Regions from separate parts of the Ectopseudomonas hydrolytica genome, predicted to be linked through region 1. Evidence: predicted binding sites of a transcription regulator. Region 1 holds the regulator's gene; each other region holds the start of a gene.

Region 1 (5,149 bases):
ACGTTCTCGGCGATATGGCAGCACTCCACCAGCTCGTTGAGCTGGAGGAAACCCGCCCCGCCCTTGACGGTATGGAAACCGCGGAAGATGGCGTTGAGCAGGTTCATGTCGTCCGGTCGGCTTTCCAGCTCCACGAGCTGTTCGGACAACTGTTCGAGAATCTCGCCGGCCTCTACCAGGAAATCCTGGAGGATCTCTTCATCGGCGCCGAAGCTCATAGGGGGTGCTCCTTAGAATCCAAGACTGGACAGCAGGTCGTCGACATCGTCCTGACTGGAGGCGACGTCATCACGCTTATCGGCATGAATCTGCGGACCTTCACCCCGGGATGGCTCTTTTAATTTTTCCTGTTCGGCGCGCAGCACTTCATGGTCGTGCTGAATACCGGCAAAACGGTCGACCTGACTGGCCATGAGCACCAGCTTGAGCAGGTTGCTTTCCACCTCGGTCACCAACTGGGTGACGCGCTTGATCACCTGGCCGGTCAGGTCCTGGTAGTCCTGCGCCAGCAAGATGTCGTTGAGATGAGCGGACAGCTTGTTGCTGTCACGCTCGCTGCGAGCGAGAAACAACTCGATACGCTTGGCCAGCTCGCGAAAGCCCTCGGCGCCCATCTCGCGGCGCATGAAACGGCCCCACTCCGCGCTCAGGCTCTGCGCCTCGTCACTGAGGTCGTTGACCAGCGGCGCGCTCTGCTCCACCAGATCCATGGTGCGGTTGGCGGCCTTCTCGGTCATGGTCACGACATAGTTCAGGCGCTCGGTGGCATCGGCGATCTGCGACAGCTCCTGGGCATGCGGCATGCGCGGGTCGAGCTGGAAATTGACGATGGCGTTGTGCAGCTCCCGGGTCAGCTTGCCGACCTCGTGGTACAGGCCGCGATCGCGGACCTTGTTGAGCTCGTTGATCAGTTGCACCGCAGCGCCGAAGTTGCCTTGTTCCAGGCTATCGACCAGCTCGCGGGCGTTGCTTTTCAGGGTCGACTCGAGGTCACCCAGCGTGGAGTCATCGTGTTCCATAGCACCCTCGCGGCTGACATCAGCCGTTTACCCGCTCGAAGATCTTCTCGATCTTTTCCTTCAGCACCTGGGCGGTGAAGGGCTTGACCACATAGCCGTTCACGCCGGCCTGTGCCGCTTCGATGATCTGGTCACGTTTGGCTTCGGCGGTAACCATCAACACCGGCAGGTGCTTGAGGCGCTCGTCGGCGCGCACCGCGCGCAGCAGGTCGATGCCGGTCATGCCGGGCATGTTCCAGTCGGTCACCAGAAAGTCGAAGCTGCCGCTCTGCAGCATGGGCAGTGCCGAAGTGCCATCGTCGGCCTCGGCGGTGTTGGTGAAGCCCAAGTCCCGCAAGAGGTTCTTGATGATCCGTCGCATCGTCGAGAAATCGTCAACGATGAGGATTTTCATGTTCTTGTCCAAGTCGACCTCCGTACAGTCCCAAACGCATTGCACACGCAATGACGCCCTTTAATCGTGAAACCGACTCAGCTGGCGCGCCACTCGCCGAGCCGCGAGCGCAACCGCGCTGCGCACTGGCTATGCAACTGGCTGACGCGCGACTCGCTGACCCCCAGCACTTCGCCGATTTCCTTCAAGTTCAGTTCTTCATCGTAATACAGCGCCAGCACGAGACGTTCGCGCTCCGGCAAACCGGCGATGGCATCGGCCAAGGCCGCCTGGAAGCGTTCGTCTTCGAGGTCCCGCGAAGGTTCGAGGTGGGTGTGCCCGGCGTCTTCGTGCAAACCGCCATGCTCGCCGTCCTGCAACAGGTCGTCGAAGCTGAACAAACGGCTGCCCAAAGTGTCGCCAAGGATGCCGTAGTAATCCTCGAGACTCAATTGGAGTTCGGCCGCAACCTCGTGATCTTTAGCGTCTCGCCCGGTTCTTGCTTCAACGACACGAATGGCATCGCTGACCATGCGGCTGTTGCGGTGCACCGAACGCGGGGCCCAGTCGCCCTTGCGTACCTCGTCGAGCATGGCACCGCGGATGCGGATACCGGCGAAGGTTTCGAAACTCGCCCCCTTGCCGGAGTCGTATTTGCGCGACGCTTCCAGCAGGCCGATCATGCCGGCCTGAATGAGATCGTCGACTTGCACGCTGGCCGGTAAACGGGCCAGCAGGTGATAAGCAATGCGCTTGACCAGAGGGGCATAGCGTTCGATCAGCTGGTGCTGGGAGTCCTGCGCCTGCGCCTTGTTGTACATACGAAGTCCAGAGGCTGCTGTCATACGGCCGAGTCTGCGGTCGGTTGCTGCACCAGACGCTCGACGAAAAATTCCAGATGGCCACGGGGGTTGGCCGGCAAGGGCCAGGTATCGACCTTCTGAGCTATCGCCTTGAACGCCAGAGCGCACTTGGAACGAGGGAAGGCTTCATAGACGGCGCGCTGCTTCTGCACGGCCTTGCGCACGCACTCATCGTAGGGTACGGCGCCGACATACTGCAGGGCGACATCGAGGAAACGATCCGTCACCTTGGTCAGCTTAGCAAAGAGATTGCGCCCTTCCTGCGGGCTATGGGCCATATTGGCCAGAACGCGGAAGCGACTGATGCCGTGATCGCGGTTGAGCAGCTTGATCAGCGCGTAGGCGTCGGTGATGGAAGTCGGCTCGTCACACACCACCACGAGGATCTCCTGGGCGGCGCGAACGAAGCTGACCACCGCATCGCCGATGCCGGCAGCGGTGTCGATCACCAGCACGTCGAGGTTCTCGCTGATGTCGCTGAAGGCTTGAATCAGGCCGGCATGCTGCATCGGCGAGAGATTGACCATCGCCTGCGTGCCGGAGGCCGCCGGGACGATGCGGATACCGCCCGGTCCCTGCAGCAGCACGTCGCGCAGATCGCATTCACCGGCAATCACGTCGGCCAGGGTGCGCTTGGGCGTCAGCCCCAGCAAAACGTCGACATTCGCCAACCCCAGGTCGGCATCCATCAACATCACCCGACGGCCGAGATCGGCCAGGGCCATGGACAGATTCACCGACACATTGGTCTTGCCGACGCCACCCTTGCCGCCGGTCACCGCAATCACCTGTACGGGATGCATACCCATGTTCTTTCTACACCTTGTCTAACTTCGACCTGGCCTCGTGGCCGTTTACTCCCGCGTCATGACGCGGGAGGGTGCTACATTCTCGCCGTTTCAGCCGGCACGCTGCGCGGGGCTGTGGTACAGCCCGGCGAACATCTGCGCCATGGCATCCTCGCTCGGCGGCTCGGCGGTCTGCAGGCCTACGGCGCGGCTGACCAGCTGGTGACTACGCGGCACCTGCAGATCATCCGGGATCCGCGGTCCGTCCGTGACATAGGCTACCGGCAGATGCTGGCCTATAGCCAGACCCAAAACCTCACCCAGGCTCGCGGCCTCGTCCAGCTTCGTCAGTATGCAGCCAGAAAGGCCACAACGCTTGTAACTATGGTAGGCCGCCTTGAGCACTTGGCTCTGACTTGTTGCAGCCAGGACCAAATAATTCTTCGCCTTGATCCGCGCCGAGGCCAGGCTTTCCAGCTGCAGGCGCAGCGCCGGATCGTTACCCGGCAGACCGGCGGTATCGACCAGCACCACGCGCTTCTTGGCCAGCGGCGTCAGCGCCTGCAGCAGGGACTGACCGGGATCGATCTGGGTCACCGATACACCCAGAATACGCCCCAATGTCTTGAGCTGCTCCTGGGCACCGATACGGAAGCTGTCCATGCTCACCAGAGCGACCTGCTGCGCGCCGTACTTAAGCACGTAGCGCGCCGCCAGCTTGGCCAGGGTGGTGGTCTTGCCCATGCCGGCCGGACCGACCAGGGCGATCACCCCGCCCTCCTCCAGCGGCTCGACCTTGGGCGTCTTGATCGCATGCGCCAGGTGCGCCAGCAGCATGCGCCAGGCCTGACGCGGCTCGGCCACACCCGCGACCTTGCTCAGCAGTGCCTGCGACAGTTCGGCAGACAGGCCCATGCGCTGCAGGCGACGCCACAGATTGGCCTGCTGCGGACGACGCGTCTGCAACTGGCCCCAGGCGATCGACCCCAGCTGAACCTCAATCAGCTCGCGCAGGCCGTGCAGCTCGAAGCGCATGGCTTCCAGCGCGCGCGGATCGACCGCCGGGGCCGCGGCAGGAGCCGACTCGGCCGCGCGCTGCGGTTTGACCGGCGTGGCAGGCAGCTCGGGCGCCAGCAGCGATTCGTTGGCGAACAACTGGCGGTCCTTGCCGGCGTCCTGCTCGGCACGCGTGGCCAGCTCCGCCTGGGCACTGGCGATGCGCGCCTGGGTCTTGCGCAGCTCGGCTTCCAACGCCGGGTTCGGGCGTACCGGCGCCGGCGCCACCTGGTAGTCCAGCGCAGCGGTCAGCTCGACACCGCCAGCCACGCGGCGGTTGCCGATGATCGCGGCGTCGGCGCCCAGCTCGTCTCGCACCAGTTTCATGGCGGTCCGCATATCGGCGGCGAAGAAGCGTTTGACCTGCATGACCCTTTACCTCAGTTCTGGCCAACCGTAGCGACTATGGTGACCTGCTTGTTGTCCGGAATTTCCTGGTAGGCCAGCACATGCATGCTGGGTACCGCCAGCCGCGCGAAGCGCGACAACATCGCCCGGATCGGACCGGCCACCAGCAGAATCACCGGCTTGCCGAGCATTTCCTGGCGCTGCGCCGCTTCCACCAGGGAACGCTGCAGCTTCTCGGCCATACCCGGTTCGAGGAGGATGCCATCCTCGCTGCCCTGACCGGCCTTCTGCATACTGTTGAGCAATATCTGTTCCAACCTTGGTTCGAGGGTGATCACAGGCAGCTCCAGCTCTAGTCCCACAATGCTTTGCACAATGGCGCGGGCCAGCGAGACGCGTACCGCGGCGACCATCGCGGCGGGATCTTGACTCTTGGGCGCGACGTTGGCGATGGCCTCGGCGATGGTGCGAATGTCGCGCACCGGCACCTGTTCCTGCAGCAGCGCCTGCAGCACCTTGAGCAGGGTCGACAGCGACACCAGCCCCGGCACCAGCTCCTCGGCCAGCTTCGGCGAGCTCTTGGCCAACAGCTGCATGAGCTGCTGCACTTCCTCGTGGCCGAGCAGCTCGTGGGCATGCTTGTGCAGGATCTGGTTGAGGTGGGTGGCGACCACGGTACTGGCGTCGACCACGGTGTAACCC
Region 2 (5,149 bases), 1.0 Mb from region 1:
GAGGCGGAAGCGGCCATGCTCGGCCAGCCGGTGTCGATGCTGATTCCGGAAGTCATCGGCTTCAAGCTCAGCGGCAAGCTCAAGGAAGGCATCACCGCCACCGACCTGGTGCTCACCGTCACCCAGATGCTGCGCAAGAAGGGCGTGGTGGGCAAATTCGTCGAGTTCTACGGCGACGGCCTGGCCGACCTGCCGCTGGCCGACCGCGCCACCATCGCCAACATGGCCCCGGAATACGGCGCCACCTGCGGTTTCTTCCCGGTGGACGAGATCACCCTCGGCTACCTGCGTCTGTCCGGCCGCCCGGATGCCACCGTGCAACTGGTCGAGGCCTACAGCAAGGCCCAGGGCCTGTGGCGCGAGCCAGGCGCCGAGCCGCTGTTCACCGACAGCCTGAGCCTGGACCTGGGCAGCGTCGAAGCCAGCCTGGCCGGACCCAAGCGCCCGCAGGATCGCGTCTCGCTGGGCCAGGTCAGCCAGGCCTTCGACGACTTCGTCGGCCTGCAGCTCAAGCCGAGCGCCAAGGAAGAGGGCCGCCTGCTCAGCGAAGGCGGCGGCGGTACCGCCGTCGGCGGCGACAAGCAGAGCGGCGAAATCGACTATGAGGACGAGGGCCATACCCATCGCCTGAAAGACGGCGCGGTGGTGATCGCAGCCATCACCTCCTGCACCAACACCTCCAACCCCAGCGTGATGATGGCCGCCGGCCTGCTGGCCAAGAAGGCGGTGGAAAAAGGCCTGCAGCGTCAGCCCTGGGTGAAGAGCTCGCTGGCCCCCGGCTCCAAGGTGGTCACCGAGTACTTCAATGCCGCCGGCCTGACGCCCTATCTGGAGAAGCTCGGTTTCGACCTGGTGGGCTACGGCTGCACCACCTGCATCGGCAACTCCGGCCCGCTGCGCGAGCCCATCGAGAAGGCCATCACCCAGGCCGACCTGACCGTCGCCTCGGTGCTCTCCGGCAACCGCAACTTCGAGGGCCGCGTGCACCCGCTGGTGAAAACCAACTGGCTGGCCTCGCCACCCCTGGTGGTGGCCTATGCCCTGGCCGGCAGCGTGCGCCTCGACCTGACCCGCGACGCCCTCGGCACCGGCAAGGACGGCCAGCCGGTCTACCTCAAGGACATCTGGCCGACCCAGGCCGAGATCACCCAGGCCATCGCCCAGGTCGACACCGCCATGTTCCGCAAGGAATACGCAGAGGTCTTCGCCGGCGACGAGAAATGGCAGGCCATCGACGTGCCCAAGGCCGACACTTACGCCTGGCAGGGCGACTCCACCTACATCCAGCATCCGCCGTTCTTCGAGGACATCGCTGGCGATCCGCCACGTATCACCGATATCCGCCAGGCGCGCATCCTCGCCCTGCTCGGCGATTCGGTGACCACCGACCACATCTCGCCGGCCGGCAACATCAAGGCCGACAGCCCGGCCGGGCGCTATCTGCGCGAGCATGGCGTGGACAAGGCCGACTTCAACTCCTATGGCTCGCGCCGCGGCAACCACGAAGTGATGATGCGCGGCACCTTCGCCAATATCCGCATCCGCAACGAAATGCTCGGCGGCGAGGAAGGCGGCAACACCCTGCACGTGCCCAGCGGCGAGAAGCTGGCGATCTATGACGCGGCCATGCGCTACCAGGCCGAGGGCACGCCGCTGCTGATCATCGCCGGCAAGGAATACGGCACCGGCTCCAGCCGCGACTGGGCGGCCAAGGGCACCAACCTGCTGGGGGTCAAGGCGGTGATCGCGGAAAGCTTCGAGCGCATCCACCGCTCCAACCTGGTGGGCATGGGCGTGCTGCCACTGCAGTTCAAGCCCGGCACCGACCGCAACAGCCTCAAACTGACCGGCAAGGAAGTACTGGCTATCGAAGGGCTGGAAGGCGTGGAACTGCGCCCGCAGATGCCACTGACGCTGATCATCACCCGTGAAGACGGCGCGCATGAGGAAGTCGAAGTGCTGTGCCGCATCGACACCCTCAACGAGGTCGAGTACTTCAAGGCTGGCGGCATTCTGCACTACGTGCTGCGCCAGATGATCGCCAGCTGATGCAGCAGCCCTGCCGCCCCAGGCGGCAGGGCTTTCCCGTCGGGTCACGGATGGCCAATGTCACGACAGAAATGTGACGTCAGTCATAAAGCGATTACACTCGCCAAAACGGATTCAGCCCTCAACTTTGCCGCTTCGCGGCCGATGACAGGGCATTACAACGACGGATACCTGCCATGCGTAACAACCAGCCGGTCACTCAGCGCGAACGCACCTTCCCCGCTCAGCAGCGCCTGATTTCCACCACCGACCTCAAGGGCCAGATCACCTACTGCAACGATGCCTTCGTCGAGATCAGCGGTTTCTCCCGCGAGGAACTGCTGCGCGCGCCGCACAACATCGTGCGTCACCCGGACGTGCCGCCAGCGGTGTTCGACCACATGTGGACGACCCTGAAGAAGGGCCGGCCGTGGATGGGCATCGTCAAGAACCGCAGCAAGAATGGCGACCATTACTGGGTCAACGCCTACGTCACCCCGATGACCGAGAACAACCAGGTCGTCGGTTACGAATCGGTACGGGTCAAACCCACTGCCGAACAGGTACGCCGCGCCGAAGCGCTGTATGCGCGGGTCAACGCCGGCAAATCGGCCGTCCCCGCCAGTAACCAGTGGCTGCCCATCGTACAGGCCTGGATGCCCTTCATTCTGGTCAGCCAGATCGGTTTTCTGATCGGCCACTGGATCGGCAGCAACTGGGGGTTCATCCTCGCCGCCCTGCTCTCCGTTCCTCTGGGCCTGGCCGGCATCGCCTGGCAGACCCGTGGCATCAAGCGCCTACTGCGCATCGCCGATCAGACCACCTCCGACCCGCTGATCGCGCAGATGTACACCGACAGCCGCGGCGCCGAAGCGCGCCTGGAAATGGCCATGCTCAGCCAGGATGCGCGCCTGAAAACCTGCCTGACCCGCCTGCAGGACACCGCCGAACAGCTCACCCAGCAGGCGCGTGAAGCCGACAAGCTGGCGCACAACAGCTCGGCCGGTCTCGAGCGCCAGCGCAGCGAGACCGAACAGGTCGCCACCGCCGTCAACGAGATGGCCGCCACCACTCTGGAAGTCGCCAGCAACGTCGCCCGTACCGCCATCGCCACTCAGGAAGCCAACCGTCTGACCAGCGAAGGGCGCAGCATTGCCGCGGAAACCCGCGAAGCCATCCAGCGCCTGTCGCAATCGGTGGGCGACACCGGCGAGACCGTCACCCGCCTGGCCCAGGACAGCAATGAGATCGGCGGCGTGGTCGACGTGATCAAGGGCATCGCCGACCAGACCAACCTGCTGGCCCTCAACGCCGCCATCGAAGCCGCGCGTGCCGGCGAAATGGGCCGCGGCTTCGCCGTGGTGGCCGACGAGGTTCGCTCCCTGGCCCAGCGCACCGCGGAATCCACCGAACAGATCCACACCCTGATCGCCAAACTGCAGCGCACCGCCGAAGAGGCCGTGATGACCATGGAAATCGGCCGCAAGCAGGCCGACGAAGGCGTGGAGCGAGTGCTCAAGGCCGACCAGGCCCTGGCCGGCATCAGCGACTCGGTGGCCAACATCGCCGACATGGCCAACCAGATCGCGGCCGCGGCCGAAGAGCAGAGCGCCGTGGCCGACGAGATCAACCAGAACATCACCACCATCGCCCAACTGGCCGACCAGACCGCAGGCGAAGCCAAAAGCACCGCCAAGCTCAGCGAGGCGCTCACCACCACCGCACAGGGCCAATACGCCCTGGTCGAGCGCTTCAACCGCTGAAGCAAAGGGCGCAGCGGTTCAGCCGCTGCGCCCTGCCCCATCTCCCCTCGCGCTCTTCACAAGCGAACCGCTTCGCGCCTCGCCACCGGCTCCCTTGACCGCCCCTCCTCACCCGCTACTGTGTCACGGGTGAATGATCTGGCGCTCCTCGCCGCCTGATCCTCGACTCATCCACTGATGCAGGACGAACCTGAGCATGACCGCATATGCCGTTGCCATCGTTCGAGAGACGCAATTCGGCCCGGAGATAAGGGAATATCTGCAACGTATCGATGCGACGCTTGCCCCTTTTTCCGGCGTGTACCGCATCCACGGCGGCCCCTACGTCCCGCTGGAGGGTGCCTGGTCCGCGGACCTGATCATGATCGAGTTTCCTTCCATGCAGTTGGCCAGGGATTGGTACGAGTCGGCCGCCTACCGCGCCATTCGACCGCTACGCACCGAGCACAGCGTCGGCGAGGTCTTTCTGGTCGAAGGTGTTGCACAGGACCATAAAGGCGTCGACATCCTTGGCTCGCCATGAAAACGAGCGCCAGGCCAAGCACTGCCAGTGCGCCAAGGCATGCAAACAGATTTCATCTGTAGTCATCCGCTGCTCGCCCTCCCCTCTGACATATCGCCTTACCACCCGGGCGGTTGACGCGGTCCCTCTGCGACCCTAGCGTCCAGCCTGTCTGTGCGAACCAGGCAATGTCACCTAATCACGGAGATCCGCCGGCAGGCGGTCAGGGAGAGAAGCGAATGCGCATCATGGTCATAGGCGCCAGCAAGGGGCTGGGACGCGCGCTGGTCGATGGTCTGTCCGAGGGCAATGAACTGATCGGCGTGTCGCGTAGCCGCCCCAGCGATCTCGATCAGCACGTTCACTGGATCGAGGCGGATATGAGCGAGCCGCTACGAGCCGTTGAGGTCATCGAACGTCAGGCCCCGCAACACCTGGATGCGGTTCTCTACAATCTGGGCATCTGGGAAACGCGCGCCTTCGAGGACGGCTACAGCTTTCTCGAAGACAGCGACGCGCAGATTCTCCAGATGATCAACGTCAACGTCGCAGCCACCCTGCTGCTGCTCAAGCGCCTGCTGCCGCGCATGCTGGGCGCCGCCAAGCCGCAGGTGCTTCTCACCGGCTCGACCTCGGGCTTACCGCAGAGCGGGCGCCCGGAGGTGACGTTTGGCGCCAGCAAGTTTGCCCTCAAGGGCATCGCCGACAGCCTGCGGGAAGGCTTTCGCGATCAGCGCCTGGCCGTCACCTGCCTGCAACTGGGCTACCTCAATACCCAGGATGGCCTGCAAACACCGGTTGAGCAGGCGGCGCGAAATGGCGAAGGTCAGCTGATCCCGTTGCACGATGTCGTCGC
Region 3 (5,149 bases), 2.4 Mb from region 1:
CTGACACGTCGCGCTTCGGTCACGTCGACATGGTGCGCGCCCTGCGCTCGCCCGGCTCGACGCTCAAGCCCTTCCTCTACGGCATGGCCCTGGATGCCGGGCTGATCCACTCCGAATCGCTGCTGCAGGACGTGCCGCGGCATTACGGCGACTACCGTCCCGGCAACTTCGCCGCCGGCTTCGTCGGCCCGGTGTCGGCCAGCGAGGCGCTGGCCACCTCGCTGAACCTGCCGGCCGTGCAGCTGCTCGAAGCCTACGGACCGAAGCGTTTTGCCGGCGAGCTGCGCAGCGCGGGGCTGCCGATCCGTCTGCCGGCGCTGGCCGAGCCCAACCTGGCGCTGATTCTCGGCGGCGGCGGCGCGCGTCTGGAATCGTTGCTGGCCGGTTACAGCGCCTTCGCGCGTGGTGGCATGGCGGCCCGTCCACGCCTGCAGCCAGAAGATGAACTGCGCGAGCGCCGTTTGCTGTCCCCCGGTTCGGCCTGGATCATCCGGCGCATTCTCAGCGGCCAGGCGCGCCCGGATCGTGACCCGCGCGCACAGCTGGCGCAGCGCCCGACCCTGGCCTGGAAGACCGGCACCAGTTACGGCTTTCGCGATGCCTGGGCCATCGGCGTCGGCCCGCGCCATCTGATCGGCATCTGGATCGGCCGCCCGGACGGCACCCCGGTGCCCGGCCAGTTCGGTCTGGCTTCCGCCGCGCCGCTGCTGTTGCAGGTGCATGATCTGCTGGTCAATCGCGACAGTCAGCGCGGCATCGCTGCGCCGGCCGATCCGCAGCCGGCCGAGGTCGGCGTGGCCGCCATCTGCTGGCCGCTGGGCCAGCCGATGAGCAAGGACGACCCCAACTGCCGACGCCTGCGCTTCGCCTGGACGCTCGAGGGCACCACGCCGCCTACCTTGCAGGCAGCCGATCAGCCGGTGGGCAGCGGTCTGCGCGAGCGCTACTGGGTCAATGCCGAAGGCCGACGCGTCGGTCCCGGCTGCGCCGGTGCACAGATGCGCGAGCTGCTGCTGTGGCCGGCGCCGCTGGAGCCCTGGCTGCCGCGGCGCGAGCGACGTGCCGCTCGTCTGCCCCTGGCCGATGCACACTGCCCGCCGCCAGCGCAGGCGCAACCGGCGCCGCTGACCATCGTCGGGGTGCGCCAGGGCGAGCGTCTGCGTCAGCCGCAGGTCGGCGGCGAGGCGCTGCGCCTGAGCCTTTCCGCCCTGGGCGGCAGCGGCCGGCGCTGGTGGTTCGTCGACGGTCGGCCGCTGGGCGACAGCGCGATGGATGCACCTTTCAGTCATGCCTTCGAACCCGGGCAGCATCAGCTCAGCGTGCTCGACGAGGCGGGTCAGACCGCCCGTGTGCAGTTCGAGGTGACGCGTTGAGCGGCCACCCCAGATGGCGTTTTGCTGGCTAAACTCAGCAGGCAGAGTTCGCACGGGTGATACGAGCGATGACTGGGTTGTTGCGCCTGCTGCTGTTGTCGCTGCTTTGTGCCGAACTCTCGGCGACGGAGCTGGTGCTCTATACGGAAGAGAATCCGCCCATCAACTTCAGCCAGGCCGGTGAGCCTGACGGCATGGCCGTCGAGGTGGTCCGGGAGCTGCTGCAGCGCACCGACAGCCGCGCGCAGATTCTCAGCGTGCCCTGGGCGCGCGGCTACCGGATGGCGACCACCCAGCCCGACGTCGGCCTGTTCGTGACGGTGCGCACCCCCGAGCGCGAGACGCTGTTCCGCTGGGTCGGGCCGATCATCAGTACCCGCACCAGTCTGTACGCCCGCAGTGGCGAGGCGCTGCCGGTCACCAGTCTGGAAGAGGCCCGGCAACTGGGGCGCATCGCCGTGCCGCGTGACTGGTATTCGCATCAGGTGCTGGTGCGGCTGGGGTTCAGCAACCTGGAGCTGGTGCCGAAACCCCACGAAATGGTGCGCATGACCCTGCTGGGGCGGGTGCCTCTGATGGTCTACGAGGACCAGTTGCTGCCGGGCCTGCTGCAGGAGGTGGGCGCGGCGCCGGATGCCCTGCAACATGTGCATACCTTCATGCGCACCAGCAGCTATATCGCCTTCTCCCTCGGCACCGACCCGGTGCTGGTGCAGCGCTGGCAGGCGGAACTCGACGCGATGAAGCACGACGGCAGCTTCGCGCGCATCCATCTGCGCTGGTTTCCCGATGAGCCGCCCGCGGGATTGCTGGCCGATCAGGACCTGCTGCCGTGAATGACCGGGGCCGACCGCACGTCTGAAAACGACGGATTGCCCCTTATTTCTTGCCCCTGAGCGCCGATACGGTTTGCGCGTGGTCTTGTCTGTAATATTGTGGACACAATTGTATCCAATGTGTCTGGCGAACTTCTGGAGTGCCCTATGCTTCTATGGCAACGCAGTATTCAGTGGCAGTTGATACTCAGCATGGGCGCTGCCCTGCTGGCCAGTATTCTGATCGTCGTGGGCATCTACTCGGCGGTGGTCAATCGTCTGACCGAGCGCTACCTGATCGAAGAGGCGTTACCGGCGCGGGTGCTGGCGATCCGCAACGATCTGGAACGCGTGCTCACCGCACCGATCACCGCCAACGCCTCGATTGCCGAGAACAGCCTGGTGCAGGACTGGCTGGCCGCCGGTGAAGACGCTGCGCGACGCGACGAGTTCGCTCGCTACCTGGAAGGCGTGCGTGCCCAGCAGAACGCCATGACCACCTCCATCGTCGCCCTGGCCAGCGGCAACTACACCACCGGTGAAGGGCTGATGCGCACCCTCGACCGCAGTCAGGCAGAGAACCAGTGGTTCTATCGCCTGGTCGACAGCGACCGCGACCGCGTGCTGGAGATCGATATCGACAAGACCACGCGCCTGCCCACGCTGTTCATCAATCAGCGCATCAGGCAGGGCGGCAAGACGCTCGGTGTGTCCGGGCTGGGCTACAACCTGGCGGACATGTCGAAGATGATCAGCGAGTTCCGTTTCGGCACGCGCGGCCAGGTGTTTCTGATCGACAGCCAGGGCAACGTCAAGGTGCACCCGCGCACGGAGCTGAGCGGCAGCGGCAGGCTCGTTGAGCTGTTCGGCGCCGACGCCGGCCGCCAGGTGCTGGCTGGCGACAGCCGTGCGGTGCGCTTCGAGCGCGACGGCGAAACCTTTCTCGCCGTGGCGCAGAAGTTCGCCAGCCTGGACTGGCTGCTGGTCAGCGAGGTGCCGGAGGCGGAGATCTATGCCGAGGCGCGTCAGGCGCTGCTGCTGACCAGCCTGATCGGCGTCGCCGTGGCGCTGCTGTTCCTCGGCCTGGTGGTATTGCTGGCGCGCGGGCTGGTGCGGCCGATTCGCCAGGTCACCCAGGCGCTGGTGGAAATCGGCGGCGGTGGCGGCGACCTGACCCGTCGGCTGGATGAGTCGCGCGCCGACGAGCTGGGTGACCTGGCCCGCGGCTTCAATCGTTTCCTGGGCAGCCAGCGCGAGCTGATCGGCGACGTGCTGGCCACCAGCGAACGCCTGCGCACGGCGGTCGCGCAGGTGGCGCAGGTGGTGGAGAACACCGCCGGGCGCGCCGGGCAGCAGCAGGAAATGACCGATATGGTGGCCACGGCCGTGCACGAGATGGGCCTGACCGTGCAGGAGATCGCGCGCAACGCCAGCAATGCCGCGCAGTCCTCGCACACGGCGCGTGACGAGGCGAAGACCGCCCGCCAGGTGGTGGGGCAATCCATCGCCCATATCGAGCGGATGTCCGCCGATATCGGCAGCGCCGCCGAGGCGGTGGCCGAGCTGGCCGAGCAGGTCGCCTCCATCGACCAGGTGCTGGCGGTGATCCGCGGCATCTCCGAGCAGACCAATCTGCTGGCGCTCAACGCCGCCATCGAAGCGGCGCGGGCCGGCGAGATGGGCCGCGGTTTCGCCGTGGTCGCCGACGAGGTGCGCACCCTGGCCAGCCGTACCCAGGCTTCCACCGACGAGATCCAGCAGATGATCCAGCGCCTCAAGCAGGGCGCCGACACCGCGGTGAGCTCCATGCACGCGGGGCAGGCGGCGACCGGTACCGGGGTCGAGGCCAGCCAGCGTACCGGGCAGTCGCTCGGCGCGATCACCGAGCAGGTCGAGCGCATCAGCGACATGAACACCCAGGTAGCGGCGGCGACCGAGGAGCAGAGCTCGGTGACCGAGGAAATCAACCGCAACGTGCAGGGCATCGCCGACCTGGCGCATGCCACTACAGGCGAAGTGCGAGCCTGCCGCGAGGATTGCCAGACCCTGCGTCGCCTGGCCGATGACCTGGCCGGACAGATGGGCAAGTTCAGGCTTTGAACGGCGGCGGCCGGGTAGGCGTGCCGCGCGATCCGCAATCAGCGGGTCTCAGTGATCAGCCGCAACCAGACGGTTGCGGCCTTCGCGCTTGGCTCGGTAGAGGGCGCTGTCGACGCGCTTGAAAAAGGCGTCGGCATCGCTGTCCTGGCGTTTGTCGAAACTGCCGACGCCGAGGCTGGTGGTCAGTTTCAGGCGCTGGTCGGCCAGTTGCAGTCCTTCGCTTTCCAGCTCCTGGCGAAAGCGCTCGGCCATTTCCCGGGCCTGGGCCAGGGTGGTGCCGGGCAGCAGCACGCCGAATTCCTCGCCGCCCAGGCGCAACAGCGCGTCGCCGTCACGGCGAAACACCTGGCGCATGCGTTCGGCGAAGGCACTCAGACAGGCGTCGCCACCGGCGTGGCCGTGCTCATCGTTGACCTTCTTGAAGAAGTCGATGTCCAGCAGCACCAGCGACAGCGGCTCGCCCTGACGCAGGGCATTGGCCACCAGGCTGGGGAACAGGTTGTTGAACTGATAGCGGTTGCCCAGCTGGGTCAGGCTGTCGGTGCGGCTGAGCAGATCGAGCTGGCTCTGCTGCTCCAGCAGTTTCAACTCCAGCTCCAGGGTGGCGCGGTATTCCCGGTGATTGCGGCCGAGCACCAGAATCAGATAGCCGAGGTAGCAGGTCAGGGTGATCAGCATGGCGTGCATGCTCTGCCAGTTCAGCGCCATGACCGCCAGGCCGGGCAGGTAGAGCAGGGCCAGCGCCAACAGTGCACGGCCGCGGCGCATGGCGAAGTTGAAGGTCATTGCGGTGCTGAAGGCCACCGTGGCCAGGGTGGCGATCAGCTCCGAGTCGTCGTACTCGCTGCGGTACAGCACCCA
Region 4 (5,149 bases), 2.5 Mb from region 1:
GCTGGGCTATCCCCTGCTGGAAGTTTCGGCGCATCAGGGCGATGGCATGGAGCAGCTGAAGAAGCGCCTGGACGGCCACGTCAGCGTCTTCGTCGGCCAGTCCGGGGTCGGCAAATCGTCACTGGTCAACGGCCTGCTGCCGGGCGTCGACACCCGCGTCGGCGCGCTGTCGGAGCTGACCGGCAAGGGCACCCATACCACCACCACGGCGCGGCTATTCCACTTTCCCGGCGGCGGCCAACTGATCGATTCCCCCGGCATCCGCGAATTCGGCCTGGGCCACGTCAGCCGCGACGATGTGGAGGCTGGTTTCATCGAGTTCCACGACCTGCTCGGGCGCTGCCGTTTCCGCGACTGCAAGCACGACCGCGAGCCCGGTTGCGCGCTGCTACAGGCCCTGGAGGACGGGCGCATTCAGGCGCAGCGCATGGCCAGCTACCGCCACATCCTTGCCAGCCTGCCCGAAGACGATTACTGATTGCCCAGCTGATCGAACTGCAGGGCGCCTTCCTCGAAGATGTTCAGCCGCTCGCGCACCTGGCCGGCCGGCAGCGGTTCGTTCGCCGCGCCGCCCGGTGCGGCGCCGTCGGCCGGAGCGGGCGGCTCTTCGCCACCTTGCTCACCCTCGATGGCACGCTGCGCCTTCTTGGTCAGCACCACGATATCGATGCGCCGATTGACCGGGTTGAAGGGATCGTTGCGATCGAACAGCGCCGAGGAGGCGTAGCCCACCACCCGCGCCACCTGCTCATCGGCATAACCGCCGGCGATCAGCGCACGCCGCGCCGCATTGGCACGGTTGGCTGACAATTCCCAGTTGCCGAAATCGCCACGCCCGACGAAGGGCTTGGCATCGGTATGGCCACTGATGCTGATCTTGTTCGGCACCGCGCGAATGGTGTCGGCCATGGCCAGCAGGATGTCTTCGAAGTAGGGCTGCAGGTTGGCGCTGCCGAGGGCGAACATCGGACGGTTCTCGGCATCCACGATCTGGATGCGCAGGCCGTCCTGGGTGATCTCGAACAGGATCTGATCCTTGAAACGCTGCAGCTCGGGGTTTTCCTCGACCTTGTTCTGCAGCTCCTGCAGCACCAGCTCCAGACGCTCGCGCTCGAGCTTGTCGGCCAGGCTTTCGACCTGGTCGGCGTCGATGTCCACGTCCTGGCTATCGGTCAGGTCCTGGATTTCCGGGTTGAGGGTGCGGTCGGGCGCCGGCGTGGGCGAGCCGCCCAGATCGATGGCGTGCGGGCTGGCGCTCTCGGTAAAGCCGATGGGGTCCTGGAAGTAACCGGAAATGGCCTTCTTCTGCTCCGGCGTGGCCGACGACATCAGCCACATGACCAGAAAGAACGCCATCATGGCGGTGGCGAAGTCGGCGAAGGCGATCTTCCAGGCGCCACCATGATGCCCGCCAGCGTTCTTCTTGACCCGCTTGACGATGATGGGTTGGTTGTTTTCCATGGCTCAGCGTCTCGGCTCAGTTGCCACGCATGGCCTGCTCGAGCTCGCTGAAGCTCGGCCGGTGCGCAGGGAACAGCACCTTGCGCCCGAACTCCACGGCCAGGCTCGGCGGCATGCCGGACGCCGAGGCCACCAGCGTCGCCTTGATCGCCTCGTAAAGGTTCAGCTCTTCCTTGGCGTCATGCTCCAGCGCATTCGACAGCGGGCCGAAGAAGCCATAGGAAGCAAGGATGCCGAGGAAGGTACCGACCAGCGCCGTGGCGACCTTTTCGCCGATCTGCGCGTTGTCCGCCTCGGCGAGGATCGACATGGTGATCACGATACCCAGCACGGCCGCGACGATACCCATGGCCGGCAGGCCGTCGGCGATCTTGGCCACCGCATGGGCCGGATGCTCCACCTCCTCCTTGAGGCTGGCCAGCTCCATGTCGAACAGGCCTTCCAGCTCGTGGGGGGCCATGTTGCCGGAGGACATGATGCGCAGGTAATCGCAGATGAACGCCGTCATCCGCGCATCCTTGAGCACGCCGGGGTACTTGCTGAAGATCGGGCTGGCGTTGGGGTCCTCGACGTCCGCCTCGATGGCCATCATGCCCTCGCGGCGGCTCTTGTTGAGGATCTCGTAGAGCAGCTTGAGCACTTCCAGATAGTAGGTATGGGTGAAGCGGGTGCCGAACATGCTCAGCGACTTCTTGAACACCGTCATGAACATGCTGCCCGGGTTGGCCTGGAGGAAGCCCCCCAGGGCCGCCCCGCCGATGATCAAAACCTCGAAGGGATGGACCAGTGCCATCAGTTGACCACCGGAGAGAACGAAGCCGCCGAACACGCACGCAAACACGACGACGATGCCTATGATTTTGACCATAAAGAAGTACTTATGAACTCAAGAAAGAAGGTTATTAAAAACAGCCCTTCTAATTATCGGAACTTATACGCCAGACTATAGCCAGTTAAGGTCAAAAGCCAGATCGGCTCAACCCACATGTCGACGCCAAAGCCCTTGCCACGCACCCTCGACGCCTGGTTGCAACAGCTGGGCAAGCTGCCCCTGCCAATCGAGCAGGAGCAGCATGCGCGCTTGCGTCGCACCCTGAGCGACAGCCGCCGCACCTGGCGCGAGATAGCCGAAGCCATCGAGCTCAGCCCTTCCTTCGCCCTGCAGGTGTTGCGCGAAGCCAACCAGTCGGGCAGCAGCCTCAGCGCCCCCGCCGACAGCCTGGAAACCGCGTTGTCACGTCTCGGCCTGAGTCGCTGCGAAGCGCTGCTCAATCAGGCACCCGCCCTGCCGGAAAACGACATTCCCCTGGCGTTGCGACAGATCCTGCTGATCAGCCAGCACGCCAGCCAGCAGGCCCGCGGCCTGTTCGGCGCCCGGCTGGCGCGCCTGTGGAACGAGCTGCACGGCTGCAGCCTGCTGTTTCTGGCGCCGCTCTGGCCCTTGCTGTGCGCCCATCCCCAGCTGTTCGAGGCCTGGGAGCAGCGCATTCTGCTCAAGGGCGAGCGTCCCGCACGGGTCGAGCAGGAACTGCTCGGCGTTCCGCTGATTCATCTGTGCATCAAGCTGGCGGAGCGCTGGCGCCTGCCGGAATGGATCGTTCAAGGCTACCGCCTGCTGGAACGCGACCGACGCCTGCTGGTCAAGGCGCTGCATATCGCCCGCGACAACGAACACCCGCTGCATCAGCAACAATTGCTCGACGCCGATATCCCGCTGCGCCGCTGGCTGACCCAGCCGAGCAACTGCGTGCTGCTGGCCAACGGCCTGGCGGTATCGGCCCACCACGCCTGGGACACGCCGCACAGCCTGCGCTGGCAACGCCTGACCGGCCTCTATCTGCAGTTGCCGCTGAGCGAACTGCAACAGGAGGTGCACCAGCATGCAGTGAGCAGTGCGCGCCTGATCCACGACGCCGCACTCTGGCACCCGGCCGAGGCTCTGCTCTGGCCCTGGGACGCGCACCGCCTGAAGCCCGCGCCGACTCCAGCGGCCATCCCCAAGCGCGACCATCTCGCCGCCTGGCGCGAGCACTGCGCGCGCCTGCTTGCCGACCCCAGCAGCTTCGCCAACGTGCCGCAACTGACCGCCTGCGCCCGCGATGCGCTGCAGGCCTGCGGCCTCAAGCGCGTACTGCTGCTGCTCGCCGACCGCCAGCACAGTCGCCTGCAGGCCCAGCAGCAGGCCGGCCTCGGCCCCGACGCAGCAACCCTGACCCTGGACCCGGCGCATAGCCAGGTCCTGCGCCGCCTGCTCAGCGAGCCCGGCCAGCTGCGCCTGAGCCCGGCCAATGTCGCGCAGTTCTCGGCGTTGCTGCCGGGCAATCTCAAGGCCCTGTTCCCCAGCGAACACCTGCTGCTGCGCTCGCTGGCCAACAACGGCCGAGTGGTGATGCTGCTGGTCGCCGACCAGGGCGGGCAGCCGCTCAACGAGCTCAGCCTGCAGGCCTTCGCCAAGACCGTGCAGTGCATCGAGCGCGCCCTGGCCAGCTTCTCCAGACGCGCGCGCTGACGCGGGCGGGTAACGCGACGCGCGCTTTCCGCTACAATCGACCTCTTTTCATACGAGGAGGCCGCCATGTCCGCCTTCGACAATCTGCCCCTGGTCATCGAGCCCGCCGAACTGGCCGAGCGCCTGGACGCCGCCGACCTGATCCTGCTCGATCTCAGCGGCGCCGCACGCTATGCCGCCGGGCACATTCCCGGCGCCCGCTGGGTCGATGCCAAGCGCACGCAGCTGGGCCAGCCACCGGCGCCCGGCCTGCTGCCGCAACGAGACCAGCTCGAAGCGCTGTTCTCCGACATAGGCCATCGACCGGACGCCACCTACGTGGTCTACGACGACGAGGGCGGTCCCTGGGCCGGACGATTCATCTGGCTGCTCGACGTGATCGGCCACACCCGCTACCACTTCCTCAACGGCGGCTTGCATGCCTGGATCGGCGAAGGACGCGAGCTGAGCCAGGAAACGCCCCCTGTGCAGCGCAGCCAGCCGTCGCTGACCCTGCATGAGCAGCCCACCGCGACGCGGGACTATCTCCAGTCGCGCCTGGGCGCCAGCGATCTGGCCATCTGGGACGTACGCGGCGCCGACGAGTACCGCGGCGAGAAGCTGAGCTCGGCGCGCGGCGGACACATCCCCGGCGCCGTCAACTTCGAATGGACCGCCGGCATGGACCCGCAGCGCCACCTGCGCATCCGCACGGACATCGCCGACGTCCTGCAGGATCTGGGCATCACCCCGGACAAGGAAGTGATCACCCACTGCCAGACCCATCGCCGCTCCGGCTTCACCTACGTGGTGGCCAAGGCGCTGGGCTATCCCAGAGTGAAGGCCTACGCCGGCTCTTGGGCCGAGTGGGGCAACCTGCCCGACACCCCCATCGAACGCTGAGCCGCATCGCCCATTCGCTGCATGCCGGCAACGACCTTACCCCTCAAGGACACATGATGAAACAACGTCTGTTCATTCTCAGCCAGTACCTGCTTCCCCATCACCTGCTGTCGCGCCTGATCGGCTGCGTCGCCGAGTGCCGTATCGGCTGGCTGAAGAATCGTCTGATCGCCTGGTTCGCCAAGCAGTATCGGGTCGACATGAGCGAAGCCCAGGTCGAGGACCTGAGCGCTTACGAACACTTCAACGCCTTCTTCACCCGCGCGCTGAAAGAGGGTACGCGTCCTCTGGACGAGA

The links. The regulator FliA, encoded in region 1, starts transcription of late flagellar genes. The targets are predictions, from matches to a motif close to CTAAAGTTTNNNNNNNNNNNGCCGNTAA.
Region 2: a site for FliA is predicted at 2,170-2,197, ahead of L1F06_RS10085 (methyl-accepting chemotaxis protein). Genes of this name have one in related genera too.
Region 3: a site for FliA is predicted at 2,252-2,279, ahead of L1F06_RS03805 (methyl-accepting chemotaxis protein). Genes of this name have one in related genera too.
Region 4: a site for FliA is predicted at 2,383-2,410, ahead of motA (flagellar motor stator protein MotA). Genes of this name have one in related genera too.

The regions. Positions count from the first base shown of each region.
Region 1 covers NZ_CP099397.1:3,200,861-3,206,009, forward strand. The annotation lists gene L1F06_RS14875 (chemotaxis protein CheA) at 1-218, opposite strand, end outside; gene L1F06_RS14880 (protein phosphatase CheZ) at 231-1,019, opposite strand; gene L1F06_RS14885 (chemotaxis response regulator CheY) at 1,039-1,413, opposite strand; gene fliA (RNA polymerase sigma factor FliA) at 1,491-2,237, opposite strand; gene fleN (flagellar synthesis regulator FleN) at 2,234-3,064, opposite strand; gene flhF (flagellar biosynthesis GTPase FlhF) at 3,155-4,468, opposite strand; gene flhA (flagellar biosynthesis protein FlhA) at 4,480-5,149, opposite strand, start outside.
Region 2 covers NZ_CP099397.1:2,177,073-2,182,221, reverse strand. The annotation lists gene acnA (aconitate hydratase AcnA) at 1-2,049, shown strand, start outside; gene L1F06_RS10085 (methyl-accepting chemotaxis protein) at 2,226-3,791, shown strand; gene L1F06_RS10080 (DUF1330 domain-containing protein) at 3,988-4,314, shown strand; gene L1F06_RS10075 (SDR family NAD(P)-dependent oxidoreductase) at 4,533-5,149, shown strand, end outside.
Region 3 covers NZ_CP099397.1:836,985-842,133, forward strand. The annotation lists gene pbpC (peptidoglycan glycosyltransferase PbpC) at 1-1,373, shown strand, start outside; gene L1F06_RS03800 (substrate-binding periplasmic protein) at 1,442-2,209, shown strand; gene L1F06_RS03805 (methyl-accepting chemotaxis protein) at 2,357-4,288, shown strand; gene L1F06_RS03810 (GGDEF domain-containing protein) at 4,337-5,149, opposite strand, start outside.
Region 4 covers NZ_CP099397.1:711,164-716,312, reverse strand. The annotation lists gene rsgA (small ribosomal subunit biogenesis GTPase RsgA) at 1-478, shown strand, start outside; gene motB (flagellar motor protein MotB) at 472-1,461, opposite strand; gene motA (flagellar motor stator protein MotA) at 1,478-2,329, opposite strand; gene L1F06_RS03265 (HDOD domain-containing protein) at 2,447-3,970, shown strand; gene L1F06_RS03260 (rhodanese-like domain-containing protein) at 4,037-4,852, shown strand; gene asd (archaetidylserine decarboxylase) at 4,909-5,149, shown strand, end outside.